DNA from 3 places in the Streptomyces sp. NBC_01352 genome. Region 2 is predicted to be linked to each of the others. Evidence: riboswitches for the same ligand, from Rfam matches in the RefSeq annotation. Region 2 holds a riboswitch; each other region holds the start of a gene.
The links. A riboswitch is a leader RNA that binds a small molecule or an ion and turns the genes downstream of it on or off. The one in region 2 is predicted to bind cyclic di-AMP.
Positions count from the first base shown of each region.

Region 1: another riboswitch for cyclic di-AMP. It lies ahead of OG252_RS21070 (C40 family peptidase); the one in region 2 lies ahead of OG252_RS09930 (M23 family metallopeptidase).
Region 3: another riboswitch for cyclic di-AMP. It lies ahead of OG252_RS29855 (LysM peptidoglycan-binding domain-containing protein); the one in region 2 lies ahead of OG252_RS09930 (M23 family metallopeptidase).

Region 1 covers NZ_CP108354.1:4,563,101-4,567,758, forward strand. The annotation lists gene pcrA (DNA helicase PcrA) at 1-1,292, opposite strand, end outside; gene OG252_RS21065 (ScyD/ScyE family protein) at 1,409-2,500, opposite strand; cyclic di-AMP (ydaO/yuaA leader) riboswitch at 2,765-2,934, shown strand; gene OG252_RS21070 (C40 family peptidase) at 2,943-4,121, shown strand; gene OG252_RS21075 (hypothetical protein) at 4,156-4,658, opposite strand, start outside.
Region 2 covers NZ_CP108354.1:2,080,344-2,085,001, forward strand. The annotation lists gene OG252_RS09920 (SGNH/GDSL hydrolase family protein) at 95-880, opposite strand; gene OG252_RS09925 (DUF6250 domain-containing protein) at 1,026-1,742, opposite strand; gene OG252_RS09930 (M23 family metallopeptidase) at 1,939-2,931, opposite strand; cyclic di-AMP (ydaO/yuaA leader) riboswitch at 2,934-3,093, opposite strand; gene OG252_RS09935 (alpha-galactosidase) at 3,401-4,658, opposite strand, start outside.
Region 3 covers NZ_CP108354.1:6,393,544-6,398,201, reverse strand. The annotation lists gene eno (phosphopyruvate hydratase) at 1-817, opposite strand, end outside; gene OG252_RS29855 (LysM peptidoglycan-binding domain-containing protein) at 1,231-1,932, opposite strand; cyclic di-AMP (ydaO/yuaA leader) riboswitch at 1,936-2,113, opposite strand; gene OG252_RS29850 (LysM peptidoglycan-binding domain-containing protein) at 2,295-3,341, opposite strand; gene OG252_RS29845 (cytochrome P450 family protein) at 3,507-4,658, opposite strand, start outside.

The DNA.
Region 1 (4,658 bases), 2.5 Mb from region 2:
ACGGCGACGTCTCCCGCCTTCGCGTCGCCCGCGTCGGTGAGGCGGTCTATCTCGTCGGCGACGAACTGTGCCTCGTCGTGCTCGGTGTCGGCGACATAGCCGGTGATGCGCGCGCCCGCGCCCGCGTTGGTCCACAGGTTCTTGGGACGGCGGGACTCGTTGCGCTCGATGACGGCGTTGGCGACGGTGAGGATCGTCTGGGTGGAGCGGTAGTTCTGCTCCAGGAGGATCGTCGTCGCGTCCGGGTAGTCCTCCTCGAACTGGAGGATGTTGCGGATGGTCGCGCCGCGGAAGGCGTAGATCGACTGGTCGGCGTCGCCCACCACGCACAGTTCGGCGGGCTGGAGGTCGTCCTCGCTGGGCGGGACGTCCACCGGGTGCTCGGAGGTGCCGACGAGTTCCCGGACCAGGGCGTACTGGGCGTGGTTGGTGTCCTGGTACTCGTCGACGAGGACGTGCCGGAAGCGGCGGCGGTAGTGCTCGGCGACGTCCGGGAACGCGCGCAGCAGGTTGACCGTCGTCATGATCAGGTCGTCGAAGTCGAGGGCGTTCGCCTCGCGCAGTCGTGACTGGTACATGGCGTAGGCCTGGGCGAGCGTCTTCTCGAAGCCGTCGGTGGCCTGGGCGGCGAAGTCCTCCTCGTCGATCAGCTCGTTCTTCAGGTTGCTGATCTTCGCGCTGAAGGACTTCGGCGGGAAGCGCTTGGGGTCGAGGTCCAGGTCGCGACAGACCAGGGCCATCAGGCGCTTGGAGTCGGCGGCGTCGTAGATCGAGAAGGACGAGGTGAAGCCGAGCTTCTTGCTCTCGCGCCGCAGGATGCGCACGCACGCGCTGTGGAAGGTCATCACCCACATCGCGTTCGCGCGCGGGCCGACGAGGTGCTCGACGCGCTCCTTCATCTCGCCCGCGGCCTTGTTGGTGAAGGTGATCGCGAGGATCTGGCCCGGATGCACGTGCCGCTCGCCGAGCAGGTGGGCGATGCGGTGGGTGAGCACGCGGGTCTTGCCGGAGCCGGCGCCGGCCACGATGAGCAGCGGGGTGCCGTGGTGCACGACCGCGGCGCGCTGGTTCTCGTTCAGCCCGTCCAGGAGCGCGGCCGGGTCCACCGCCGGGCGCGGGGCGCCGTCGCGGTAGTACGCGTCCCGGTCCGGCGGCACGTCGAACTTCCCGCCGAACAGATCGTCCGGAACGGGCTCCGGTGCGTGATCGTCGTCGGGCGGCGGGGGTTCTTCCTCGTGGGCCCGGGGGCCCTGGAGGTTCGCCAGGAAGCTGTCATCAAAGAGGCTGCTCATCGCTCTCCGAGTCTAGGACGCCCCACTGACAGCCCGCCGCCACCCCAAGAACTTCGCCCCGTTCGAAGGGTTCTCCGGAAGAACTCCGCAAGGACTCCGGAAGGCTCCCGCAGGGCTCAGAAGCCGAGGATCTTCCAGAGCTGGCCGCCCGGTGTCTTCCTGCCCTCCAGCATCGTGCCGTCCCGGTCCGCGATCGACCAGGCCGAGACGTAGACCTTGCCGTCGTACGGGTCGACGGCCACGCCCGCCGGGAACGGCACCTTCACGCTCGTACGTTTGCCGTGCGAGACCTTCGTCACCCGGCCGGCGAAGAGCTGGCTGACGTACAGGTCGCCCTTGTCGTTGAAGGCGATGCCTCCGATGGAGCCGAAGCCGGACTTCCAGCCGAGGATCTTGCCGGTCCGGGGGTCGACCTTCCACACCCGCGCGGTGGGCTTGGCGGCCTCGCCGTTCAGCTCGCCGACGTAGAGCGTGCCGTCGGGGCCGAGGGCGAGGGAGGTGGGGACGGACTCGTTGCCGTCGTGGTCCGGGAAGACCGTGAAGGGGCGGGCCCTGCCGCCGGGCGAGACGACGACCAGGTCGTTTCCGGCCGCGTCCGCGACGATCTTGCGGCCGTCGGGGAGGGCGAGGACGGCGTACGGGTTGGACTCCAGCGACGCCTTGTGCGGGTTGTGCCGGAACTCGACGGCCGAGATGTCCGCGGCGATCCTCGCCTTGCCGTGCCCGAGGTCCAGCAGCTTGCCGAGGGTGTTCCAGGGCGGGGCCGTCGGGACTCCGGCCTCCGGCGGGGCGTACGTCTCGACGCCCCAGACCTTGCCGTGCAGGGCGGAGACACCGTCGAGGCCGGTCGCGAAGCCGCCGTCCGGGGCGGCGCCCGAGGGCAGCCCCTTCACCACCCTGTGGTGCTTCCACGCGCCCCCGTCCCAGTAGACCTTGGTGAGCGCGGAGGTGAGTCCGACGCACGTCTCGCCCTCGGGCCCCTCCCCGATGCACTTCTTGCCGCCCCGGCCGGCCTCGGCGACGTACAGCCGACCGTGGTCGTAGGAGAGCTGGCGCGGGTTGTCGAGGCCGGTCGCGATCACCCGGACGACCGGTTTGCCGCCCGCCTGACCTCCCTGGCCCGCGCTGGCGGGCGCGACGCCCGCGGTGGCGGCGAGTGCGACTCCTGTCGCGAGTCCCGTGGCGACGAGTGTCCTGCGTTTCGTCATGGCCGTGCCCCTCTTCCCCAGCCACGGCACCGGACCGCGGCTGGGTGGAAGCTAGCGCCCCGAAGGGGGCGGACGTCATCACTCCGGCGAAAATACGCACAAGTCGTGGCAGATCACTCCGGATCGACCACGGTGAGCCATGTCCTGACCCAAGGTCACGAAAATGTATCGGGCATATCGAACATCAACCTTCACAGGGGCCACACCAGTTGGCTACGGTGCCGGACAGGCCGTACGACACCCACCGGCGAACGTCGCCGGGCCGCACGGCCTCCGCCGAGTCCGACGCGCCGCCGCGCGCCCGGAGCCGGGGACCCACCGACCTTGGGGTGAATCGGCCCGAACTCCCTTCCAGGGAAGGGCCGTAGGGCAAACCTTCCTAACCACCCGCCCGAACCCGACAGCTAACTCGGTAGGCGGAACGTGGAAGGAGTCGCCTCCCTTGGCGTCGCACCGCAAGTCGCGCCCTTCGGGCACGCGCGTAGCAGGCATACGGACCCCGGCCCTTGCCACGGCCGCCCTCACCTCCGTGGCCCTGCTGTCCCAGACGGCCAACGCCGCCCCGTCGGCCGACGACAAACCGAGCCTCGAAGAGGTCGAGAAGAAGGTCGACGACCTGTACCGGCAGGCGGAGTCGGCGACCGACAAGTACAACGCGGCCCAGGAGAAGACCGCGAAGCAGCGCAAGCGCGTCGACACCCTCCTCGACGACGTCGCCCAGCGCACCCAGAGCCTCAACGAGGCGCGGGAGGAACTCGGCACCTTCGCCGCCGCCCAGTACCGGACCGGCGCCTCCGCCCCCGACACGGCGACCTTCCTGCTCGCGGACTCCCCGCAGGACTACTTCGACCAGACCCAGCTGATGGGCCGGCTGACCAACCGCCAGAAGGGCGCGGTCGACGACTACGTCACCGAGCAGTCCGAGACGATGAAGAAGCGCCAGGAGGCCACCGAGAGCCTTCAGACGCTCACCAAGTCACAGGGCGAGCTCAAGACCGCCAAGGCGACGGTGCAGACGAAGCTCGCCGACGCCCGCGCGCTGCTGTCGCAACTGACCGCCGAGGAGAAGGCCCGGCTCGCGGCGATCGAGCGGAAGAAGCAGCAGGAGGCCGCGGCCAAGGCGGCCGAGCTGGCGCGGCAGCAGGCGGCGGAGCAGAAGGCCCGGGAGGAGGCGGCGGCTCAGCAGGAGACGGACAGCGGCTCGTCGAGCTCTTCCTCCTCCACCACCACCGACTCGTCCACCGCCACGGACGCCTCGTACGCCACCAAGGCCGAGAAGGCGCTCGCCTTCGCCCGCGCCCAGATCGGCAAGCCGTACGTCTGGGGCGCCACCGGCCCCGAGTCCTACGACTGCTCCGGCCTCACCCAGGCCGCCTGGAAGGCCGCCGGCGTCGACATCCCGCGCGTCACCTACGACCAGGTCAAGGCCGGCACCACGGTCTCCGTCTCCGCCGCCCAGCCCGGTGACCTGGTCTTCTTCTACGACGACATCAGCCACGTCGGCCTCTACATCGGCAACGGCATGATGATCCACGCCCCGAAGCCGGGCGCGTACGTCCGCGAGGAGTCCATTTTCTACGACGGCGAGTCGTCGATCCACAGCGTGGTGCGGCCGGCCTGACCGGACGCCGCCCGGCCGCGGGCGCGGGCCCTGGTCAGTGACCTCCCTGGTTCTCGACACAGGGCCCCGCTCCCGGCTGGGGCTCGGCGTAGACGCCGTGCACCTCGCCGGTCAGCTCGTCCTTCGTCACCCGCCCGGACACGCACACGACGCCCGTGTAGACGGCGTAGTACCCGTTCCCGACGGAGACGCCATGCTCCTCGCCGCAGCCGACACGCCGCAGTGCCGCCTCCACGCGCTGGTCGCTGAAGCGGCCGAACTCCCCGGAGCCGCCTTCCTTCCGGACCTTCGCCAGCTCCGTGAGGATGAGCTCGGCCGACGCCTGCCCACTGGCCTGCTGCTCCGCGCTCAGGGACGCCTGCATGCGGTAGGCGTGGTTGTCGGCGTAGTTGGGGGGCGCGTCGGCGGGCCCGTCCGGCAGGCCTCCGTCCGGGCTCGACGTGCTCGGAACGGGTGAGGAAGGCAGCGCGGTGGGTGTCCCGGCCGGCTGCGCGCACGTCGGCGGGGGCGGGTAGGAGGGCGTCGGGCTGCCCGACT
Region 2 (4,658 bases):
GAGTGCCCGGAGCACGCCGCCCGTAGGCCGACCCGCACCGGGCTCCCAAACACCCGCACCTCCGCCAACCCTTCCGCAGACCTTCCGCAGGCCTTCAAGCCACCGAAGCGATCCGCGTCTTGATGTCGTCCGGCGACAGCGTGCCCTTGGCGGTCACATGGTCGCCCGACGACTCCCCGCGCAGCCGGCGGCCGATCCACGGCACCAGGTACTCGCGCGCCCAGTGCACGTCGTCCCGCCGGACCTCCAGCGTGCCGCGCGGCGGAAGCGGCGGCCAGGGCTGCTCCGGGTCGGCCGGGATCTCCAGCCCGAGGACCTGCCCCGCGCGCAGCGCCACGCGCGTGTGCCCGTCCGCCGACAGGTGGAGCCGGTCGCCGTCCCAGGCCCGCCGGTCCTGAATGCTCTTCAGGGACCACAGGTCGAGCACCGGACAGCCGTGGCGGTCGGCGATGGCCCGCACGTGTCCGTTGTAGGTGGCGATCTTGCCGCGCAGACGCTTGAGCACGGGCACGCCACGGGTGTCGAATCCGGTCGTCACCATCACCGTGCCGGCGACGGCGGTGAGCCGCACCACCGCCTGCTCGAAACGCTCGGCGACCTCGTCGGGGTCGGTGCCGGGCCGCAGGATGTCGTTGCCGCCGGCGCAGAAGGAGACCAGGTCGGGGGCGAGTTCGAGAGCCTGCGGAAGCTGGTCCTCCACGACCTGGTCGAGAAGTTTCCCGCGCACGGCGAGGTTGGTGTAGTCGAAGTCGCCCTCGGGCCGCCGGTCCGCGAGCAGTACCGCGAACCGGTCGGCCCAGCCGACGAGCGACCCGTCGGGACCGGGGTCGCCGACGCCCTCGGTGAAGCTGTCCCCCACCGCCACGTACGACCCGATCACTGATCTGTTGTCATTCTTCGAATCGTCTGCCACGTCGGCCCATGATTCCCCTTCGGATGTGAGCTACGCGACCGTAGGAAAGGGTTGACGTTCGGTGAGATAAGCCACTCTTCAAGGATTGGTCAAACCAGGAATAGCCCTCTTCTCAGCGCTGTTGAGGCGGCAACTGCCACACCCGGAATCCACTGATCCGGAAATGGCTCCACGTGGTCCGGAAGCCGAAGTGCCCGCTCGTATACGGCTGAGGATCGCTGTAGTCGAAGACGAGCCGCCCGTTGTCCCACCACCGGACTCCCGAGCCGTCGGAGACGATCCGGACCCGGTTCGGTTCGTTCGCCACGAGCAGCGGCTCGGTGTAGTCGTACACCAGCGGCCGGACGCCCGCCTCACCGACGTAACGGCGCAGCCGGGTCGTCGTGTTGGTGTTGGCGCCGTAGCCGACGTAGTACGTCTTGAGGTGGTCGTACTCCGCCAGCGCCCCGCTCCGCCGGGTGGCGAAGAGGTCGCCGGGGGAACGGACGTCGACGGCGTTCCAGAAGTTGTTGAGGTCGGAGACCCGGTCGTTGACCCCGCCCGCCGACACCGGCGTGGCGGTGTACTCCAGGACGTACGGCCCTTCGAGCCGCTTCTTGAACCAGACCGTCGCGCCGGCGGGCACGTCGACCTCCAGGGTCCCGCGCAAGGCGGTGACGATGCCGCCCTTCTCGAGTTCCACCGCCCACTGGCCGAGCCCGTGACGGAAGTCGTCGTGGGCGATCAGCCGGCGGTGGCGGGGCGTGGCGCTCGCGTCGGTCGCGGGGGCGAGGGCGGCCAGGGCGGCGCCTGCGGCCAGGGCTCCGAATGCTCTACGCGTGCTCGTCACGGGAGACGGCTCCTTCCGGGAGGGCGATCGAGGCTGTTGCGTCCCCACTCTCCCGTCACGAGCGACGCCCTGGGCACGCTTGCCACAAAACCGCAATGAAGCGATCACCATGAACGAGCACAGATCGACACACCGAAGGCCGGACCCGGGGATCGGGATCCGGCCTTCGGCAGCTGTCGGACGAGCAGTCGGGGAATCAGCCGACGGAGACGCCCTTCGTACGGAGGTAGGCGACCGGGTCCACGTCCGAGCCGTAGTCCGGCGAGGTGCGGATCTCGAAGTGCAGGTGCGGACCGGTGACGTTGCCGGTCGCGCCCGAGAGACCGACCTGCTGGCCGGCCGTCACGGACTGGCCGTTCGAGACGGAGAGCGAGGACAGGTGGGCGTACTGCGCGTAGTAGCCGTCGGCGAGCTTGACGACGACCTGGTTGCCGTACGCGCCGCCCCAGCCCGCGGAGACGACGGTGCCCGCGCCCACGGCCTTGAGGGAGGTACCGGTGGGGACGCTGAAGTCGACGCCGGTGTGGTAGCCGCTGGACCACATGCTGCCCGCCGTGCGGTAGGCGGTGCCGACGGCGCCGCTCACCGGGGCGCTGAAGCCGCTGGCGGTGTCGGCGCTCTGGGTGGCCGCCTCGGTCTTCGAGGAGGAGGACCCGGAGGAGGACGACTTCGACGAGGCGGATGAATCCGACGAATCAGACGAAGAAGACGACTTGGACGAAGACGACGAAGGAGATGAAGAGGACGAAGAGCCCGAGGACGACGAGGACTTGGGCGTGCTCGTCGTGGCCTTCTTGCCGATCGAGAGCTTGAGACCGGGGTGGATCAGCGACGGGTCGGCGCCGACGGCCTCGCGGTTGTCGGAGTAGAGCTTCTTCCAGCCACCGCTGACATTCTGCTCGTCCGCGATCTTCGCGAGATAGTCACCGGCCTGCACGGAGTAGGTCTTCGTGCCCGAGGGCTTCGCGGAGGTCGTCTTTTCGGCCGTCGTCTTTTCGGCCACGTTCTTCACGGTGGCCGGAACGGACGACTGAACGGCCTTTTCCGAGACGGACTGCGGGGTGGCGGCGTTGGCGCCGGTGGCCCCGAGAAGCGGCAGAGCAAGTGCGGCGCCGCCGGTTCCGGCAACGGCGATGGATCGGGTGAAGCGCTGGGTCTTCGGTCGGCGATGCTTACCCTTGGCGGGCATGGCGAATTCCTCTCCGGCGCCTGCGAGGTGAGCTGTCGGGTGCGGACTGGAGATGCCCGGCCGTACCGAAGTACGGCTTAACCCCTAGCCGTTCCGGAGACCGGAACAGGCGGTTCTACCTGTGGGTCCCCCGCTCCTGCCATGGACGGGTGATTGGTGTGCGGGCTCCGGGCGGCGGCAGGATTGGGCGTCCGTCCGGATCGGTGGTGAACGTAAGCGACCAAGACGCAAAGGGACAAGTAAGTGGTTGCCCTTGAATGTGTTTCTGTTTGGTACCTGAGGGAATTCCCGGTCACCCTCCGTGCTTTCAGGAGGCTCTCTTTGACCAAACACCCTTGAAAACCGCATTGATTACGTGAACATGACGGGCGACGCACGGTCACGAATATGACGCTCCTCACGTGGCACACGCACAGGCCCCTCTATTCCAGACGGAGTTGGAATGAAGGGGCCAATTCAGACAGAAGCCCTAGATGCGACGGAGCCGGAGAACCGTCGCATCGAGGTCACCGCGCAGCCCCGTCCGCAGTCCGTGATGCAGCAATACGGCACCTCGGTGAACTTCGCCCGTTTCGAGGCATTCGTACGCTGCTGTCGGGTCGAGGCCGCGCAGCCGCAGCACCGGCACCGGCTCGCCGTGATGCTGCGCCTGGAGCCAGGCGAGAACGACGGCCTCGTCACCGAGCACGTACTGCACCGCACTCAGCCCGCCCTCCGGGGGCCGCAGCCGGTAGAGGTCGCCGCGCTGCACGAGGGGCCGGATCTCCTTGTAGCGATCCACCCAGTCGCGGGCCTCGGCCAGCTCCTCCTCGGTCCACTCGGCGAGGTCGCCCCCGACGCCGAGCACCCCGGCCATCGCGCTCACGAAGCGGAACCGCAGGGAGCTTGCCCGGCCGTTGAGCTGGGTGTTGGGGCTGTCGGTGACCCAGGCGGCCATGACCCGGGCGGGGTGGATCTGGCTGAAACCGTGCTGGATGGCGAGCCGGTCGAGCGGGTCGGTGTTGTCCGAGGTCCACACCTGGTCCGTACGGCTCATCACGCCGAGGTCGATCCGGCCGCCGCCGCCCGAGCAGGACTCGAAGGCGACGCCCGGGTGGGCCGCCCGCAGCCGGTCCAACAGGCGGTACAGGGCGTGCACGTGGTCGACCCACAGGCGCTGCGGATACGGCTCTCCGGGCCAGCCCGCGTCGGTGAAGCAGCGGTTGAAGTCCCACTTCACGTAGTCGATCGGAGCACTGGAGAGGAGCTCGTGGAGCTGCCCCCAGAGGTACTCCTGGACGTCCTCGCGGGCGAGGTTCAATACGAGTTGATTGCGGAGTTCCGTCCGCTTTCGCCCCGTCTGGTGCTGGACCCAGTCCGGATGGGCCCGGTACAGCTCGCTGTCCGGGTTGACCATCTCCGGTTCCACCCAGATGCCGAACTGCATACCGAGGCCGTGGACGTAGTCGCCGAGCGGCTTGAGGCCGCCGGGGAAGCGGTCGGGGTTGGGCTTCCAGTCGCCGAGCCCGGCGCGGTCGCTGGTACGGGCCCCGAACCAGCCGTCGTCCACGACGAACAGCTCGACGCCGATCGCCGCGGCCCGCCGCGCCAGCACCTTCTGCTGCTCCTCGGAGATGTCGAACTCCGTGGCCTCCCAGGAGTTGAACAGCACCGGCCGGTCCTGGTCCGCGTCCGGGATGACGTACGCGCGCTGGTAGGCGTGCCAGGCGCGGCTGGCCCCGCCGAAG
Region 3 (4,658 bases), 4.3 Mb from region 2:
CGTAGTACTCGGTCATCTCGGCGGCCGAGCGGGACTTGCCCTCGAACTCGTACTTGCCGTCCTTGTAGAACTCGGACGCGGCGACGTCGAGCGCGAGCGCGATCTGCTCACCGGGGACGTAGCCGGCCTGCTTGATGGCCTCGAGGATGAGGTCGAGCGCGGCGCGGTTCGACTCCAGGTTCGGGGCGAAGCCGCCCTCGTCGCCCAGGCCGGTGGACAGGCCCTTGGTCTTCAGCACCTTCTTGAGGGTGTGGTAGACCTCGGCGCCCCAGCGCAGCGCCTCGGAGAAGGACTCCGCGCCGATCGGGGCGATCATGAACTCCTGGATGTCCACGTTGGAGTCGGCGTGCGAGCCGCCGTTCAGGATGTTCATCATCGGAACGGGCAGCAGGTGCGCGTTCGGGCCGCCCAGGTAGCGGAAGAGCGGGAGGTCGCTGGCCTCGGAGGCGGCGTGGGCGACGGCGAGCGAGACGCCGAGGATGGCGTTGGCGCCGAGGGAGCCCTTGTTGTCGGTGGCGTCCAGGTCGAACATCGCCTGGTCGATCAGGCGCTGCTCGGTGGCGTCGTAGCCGACGAGCTCCGGGCCGATCTGCTCGATCACGGCGAGGACGGCCTTCTCGACGCCCTTGCCCAGGTAGCGGTTGGGGTCACCGTCGCGGAGCTCGATGGCCTCGAAGGCGCCCGTGGAGGCGCCGGAGGGGACGGCGGCACGACCCGTGCTGCCGTCGTCGAGGCCGACCTCGACCTCGACCGTGGGGTTGCCTCGGGAGTCCAGGATTTCCCGGGCTACGACGACGTCGATGGACGGCACGAGCATCTCCTTCTTCAATGTGACGCGGTTCGGCAGGACCGCGGTGGGTTCTGCGAGACGAGCCTAACCGGCTCCGGGCGATCGGCCAGCCGGTCGACCACCGGATGGACAGAACCGAGAGTAAATTGTTTCCGAACGGAACAAAGAGTGGCGTGCAACTCGCGGGGAAATCGCACAGGACCGGCATGAAAAAGCCCCGCCCCGGTGCGTACGGGGGAAGACGCACCGGAGCGGGGAGCCCGTGGGGACGGGGGGGTGGCCCTCACGAGGCCTCCACTATGGAGTCCACGGATAAGAGGGCGCTGTGGTTCAGCTGAGAGCCGCGTAGTACTTCAGGCGCGACTCTTGCCTTCAGTCGCGGCTCTTGCCTTCGGGCGCAGCCCTCACTTCAGGTGCAGCCCTCACTTCAGGTGCAGCCCTTACTTCAGGTGCAGCTGCTGGCCCGGGTAGATGAGGTCGGCGTCGGTGACGATGTCCTTGTTCAGCTCGAACAGCTTGTCCCAGCCGCCCTTGACGTCGTGCTCCTCGGCTATGGAGCTGAGGGTGTCGCCGGAGACGACCTTGTACTCGCCGTCGCCCTTCTTGACCTTCTTGCCGGTCGGGGTGGTGACGGTCTTCTTCGCGGCCGGGCGGTCCGCGGAACGGGAGGCCGGCTGCTCGGTCGAACGGCTGCTCTCCGAGGAGCTGCTGTCCGAGCTGCCGGAGCCGCTGGACGTGTTCGACGAGGTGTCGGCGCTGCCGTTGTAGGCGGAGTTCGACAGGTTCACACCGCAGTTCGGCCAAGCGCCCTTGCCCTGACCCGCGAGGACCTTCTCGGCGACGGCTATCTGCTGCGCCTTGGAGGCCTGGTTGGCCTGCGCGGCGTACTGCGTGCCGCCGTACGCGGCCCAGGTGGAGGCCGAGAACTGCAGACCGCCGTAGTAGCCGTTGCCGGTGTTGATGGACCAGTTGCCGCCGGACTCGCACTGGGCCACGGCGTCCCACTCGGAGGCGGTGGCGGCGGAGGCACTGCCGGCGGCCATCAGCGGGGCGGCGACGGCGGCACCGGTGACACCGGCGATGGCGATGGCACGGGTGGCCTTGGACGGACGGCGGTGCTTGCCCTTGGCGGAAAACAGCATGGTGGATCCCCTCACCGACGCCTGCGAGGTGAGCTGTCGGGTTCGGGCCGGTTGAGTTGCCCGGCCGTGCCTCGCGCTGTTTCGTGCGCGGCACGGCTTAACCCCAAGCCGGTCCCAGCTCAACTGCTGGTCCCGGCACTTACCTTGGGTCCCCCGCTCCTGCCTACGGCGCTTTACGCGACGACTGTTCCCGGGCGCCACTGGCAGGATTCGGCGTTGCGGCGGCCGGGGCTCGTGTTGGCGAGCGGTCCCGACGGTAGACACGCGATCCGCGGAATTTCAAAGACGATCAAGGCTTCTGAGACTCATCCCACACTTCGCCAAATCGGACATTCGGTGGCGAAGTGTGACGCGAACTCCCGCTAGTTTTCGCCCGATTCGATACCTACGGTGAGGGTCTGACCGGGCACGATGACGCTCGCGTCGGCGCCGATCGCCTGCTTGTTCTCCGCGTAGAGCTCACGCCACCCGCCTTGGAGGCCAAGGGAGTCGGCAATGGAGGCGAGAGTGTCCCCGGGGCGGACGGTGTACGAGTCCGCGCGGGCGGCGTGACGGCCGGCAGAGGCGCCCGCGTCGGCGGCGGCGGTACCCGCGTCCGTGTCCGTGGCCGCGGCCGTCTCGTCGGCGCTGTCGCCTCGATGCTTGCCCGCACCGAGGGAGCCGGTGTCGACGAGGGCCGAAGAGCCGCCCTCTTGCCAGAAGTTGTCCGAGTCGTCCGGATTCGTCACGCCGGTGGAGTCACTGCCGGAGTCGCCGCCGGAGCCCTGCGAGGCGCCGGGGGTTGCAGCAGAATCGGACGATGTGTCGGACTTTGCCGAGTTGTCGGCTTCGCCGGAAGAATCCGACCGGGCGTCAGAATCGGACGGCGTGGGCGACACGGACGACGAAGGCGCGTCCGAAGCCGCATCGCCGGACGAGTCCGCCGACGACCCGGAGGAGTCGGACAAGCCGGACGAGTCAGATGAGCCGGACGAATCCTTCGCGCCCGACGTCGCGTCGTCCGCCACACCCGTGTCGACGCCGGGCGCCGCGGTGTCCTTGCTGAGGCCGTTGAGCAGGCCGCAGGTGGACCAGTAGCCGACGCCCTGGTCCGCGAGGATCTTCTCCGCGACGGCTATCTGCTGGGAGCGGCTGGCCTGGTCGGCGCGCGAGGCGTAGTCGAGGCCGCCGTACTGCTCCCAGTCGTCCTGGGCGATGTGGAGCCCGCCGTAGTACCCGTCGCCGGCGTTCTCGCTCCAGGAGCCGTCCGTCTCGCAGTTCGCCACCTGGTCCCACGTGGTGCCGGTCGCCGCGCTCGCGCCGGTGGCGCCGAGGAGCGGGATCGCGATGGCGGAGCCGGTCACTCCGGCCGCCACAAGGATGGCCGGAGCCTGGCGGGGGCGACGATGACGGCCGTTCCCGGAGAGCATGCGGAAACCTTTCGCGAGACAACGGTGACCAGCGTGGCGGGTGAGGCTCGGCGCCGCGCTGGCGTGAACGTATAGGCAGTCGATCACTTGTCACAAGTTAATGCCGCGCAGATCACGTGAAGATCACAGACTTGAGGGCGCGTCACCTTTACGCAGGTGAGCGAGTCAGCCACGCGGCGTGAACTCGACGGGCAACGTCCGCAGCCCGCGCATGATGAGACCGCCCCGCCACCGCAAATCAGCTGAATCCATCGCGAGTTGCAGGTCCGGAAGACGGGTGAGAAGCGTCGCGAGCGCGGTCTGGCCCTCCAAGCGGGCGAGGGGGGCGCCGAGGCAGTAGTGGATGCCGTGGCCGTATCCGAGGTGCTGGTTGTCGCGGCGGGACAGGTCGAGCGTGTCCGGATCGGCGAACCGCTCAGGGTCCCGGTCCGCGGCGGCGAGGACGACGAGGACGGGGTCGCCGGTCGCGATGTCCTGTCCGCCGATGCTGACCGGCTCGGTCGCGAACCGCCAGGTGGCGAGCTCGACGGGGCCGTCGTAGCGGAGGAGTTCCTCCACACCGGTCTCGAGGAGCGCCGTGTCGTCGGCGGCGAGCGCCTTCTGGAGTCGGTCTCGCTGTTCGGGGTGGGTGAGGAGGGCGTAGGTGCCGTTGCCGATGAGATTGACGGTTGTCTCGAAGCCTGCGAACAGGAGGATGAAGGCCATGGCCGCGGCCTCGTTCTCGGTGAGGTGCTCACCGTGGTCGGAGGCCCGGATGAGACCGGAGATGAGGTCCTCGCCGGGGGCGCTCTCGGCCGTCAGGGCCTCGCGCTTGCGGTGGATGAGCTCGGCGAGATAGCCCCGCATCTTCTTCACCGACCGCGCCACTCCGCCGCGCGGCCCGCCGCCATGACGGATCATCATCCCCGCCCAGTCCCGGAAATCGTCCTGGTCCTCACGGGGAACCCCGAGCAGGTCGCAGATCGCGTAGATGGGGAGCGGGAAGGCGAAGTCGTGGATGAGGTCGGCGCTGCCCCTGTCGGCGAACTGGTCGATGAGGTGGTCGGTCAACTCCTGCACGCGGGGCGCGAATTCGGCGACGCGTCTCGGGGTGAACGCCTTGGAGACGAGTCGGCGCAGCCTCGTGTGGTCGGGCGGGTCGATGTTGAGCAGGTGCGTCATCAACTCGGCCTTGCGCTCGCCGGGGATGCCGGTCTTGCCCTTGGCGTGCGCGGGCTCGTCGTGGTGCGCGGGGTTCTTGGAGAGCCGCTGGTCGGCGAGAGCCTGTTTGGCGTCCGTGTAGCGGGTGACCAGCCATGCCTCCACGCCGCTGGGGAG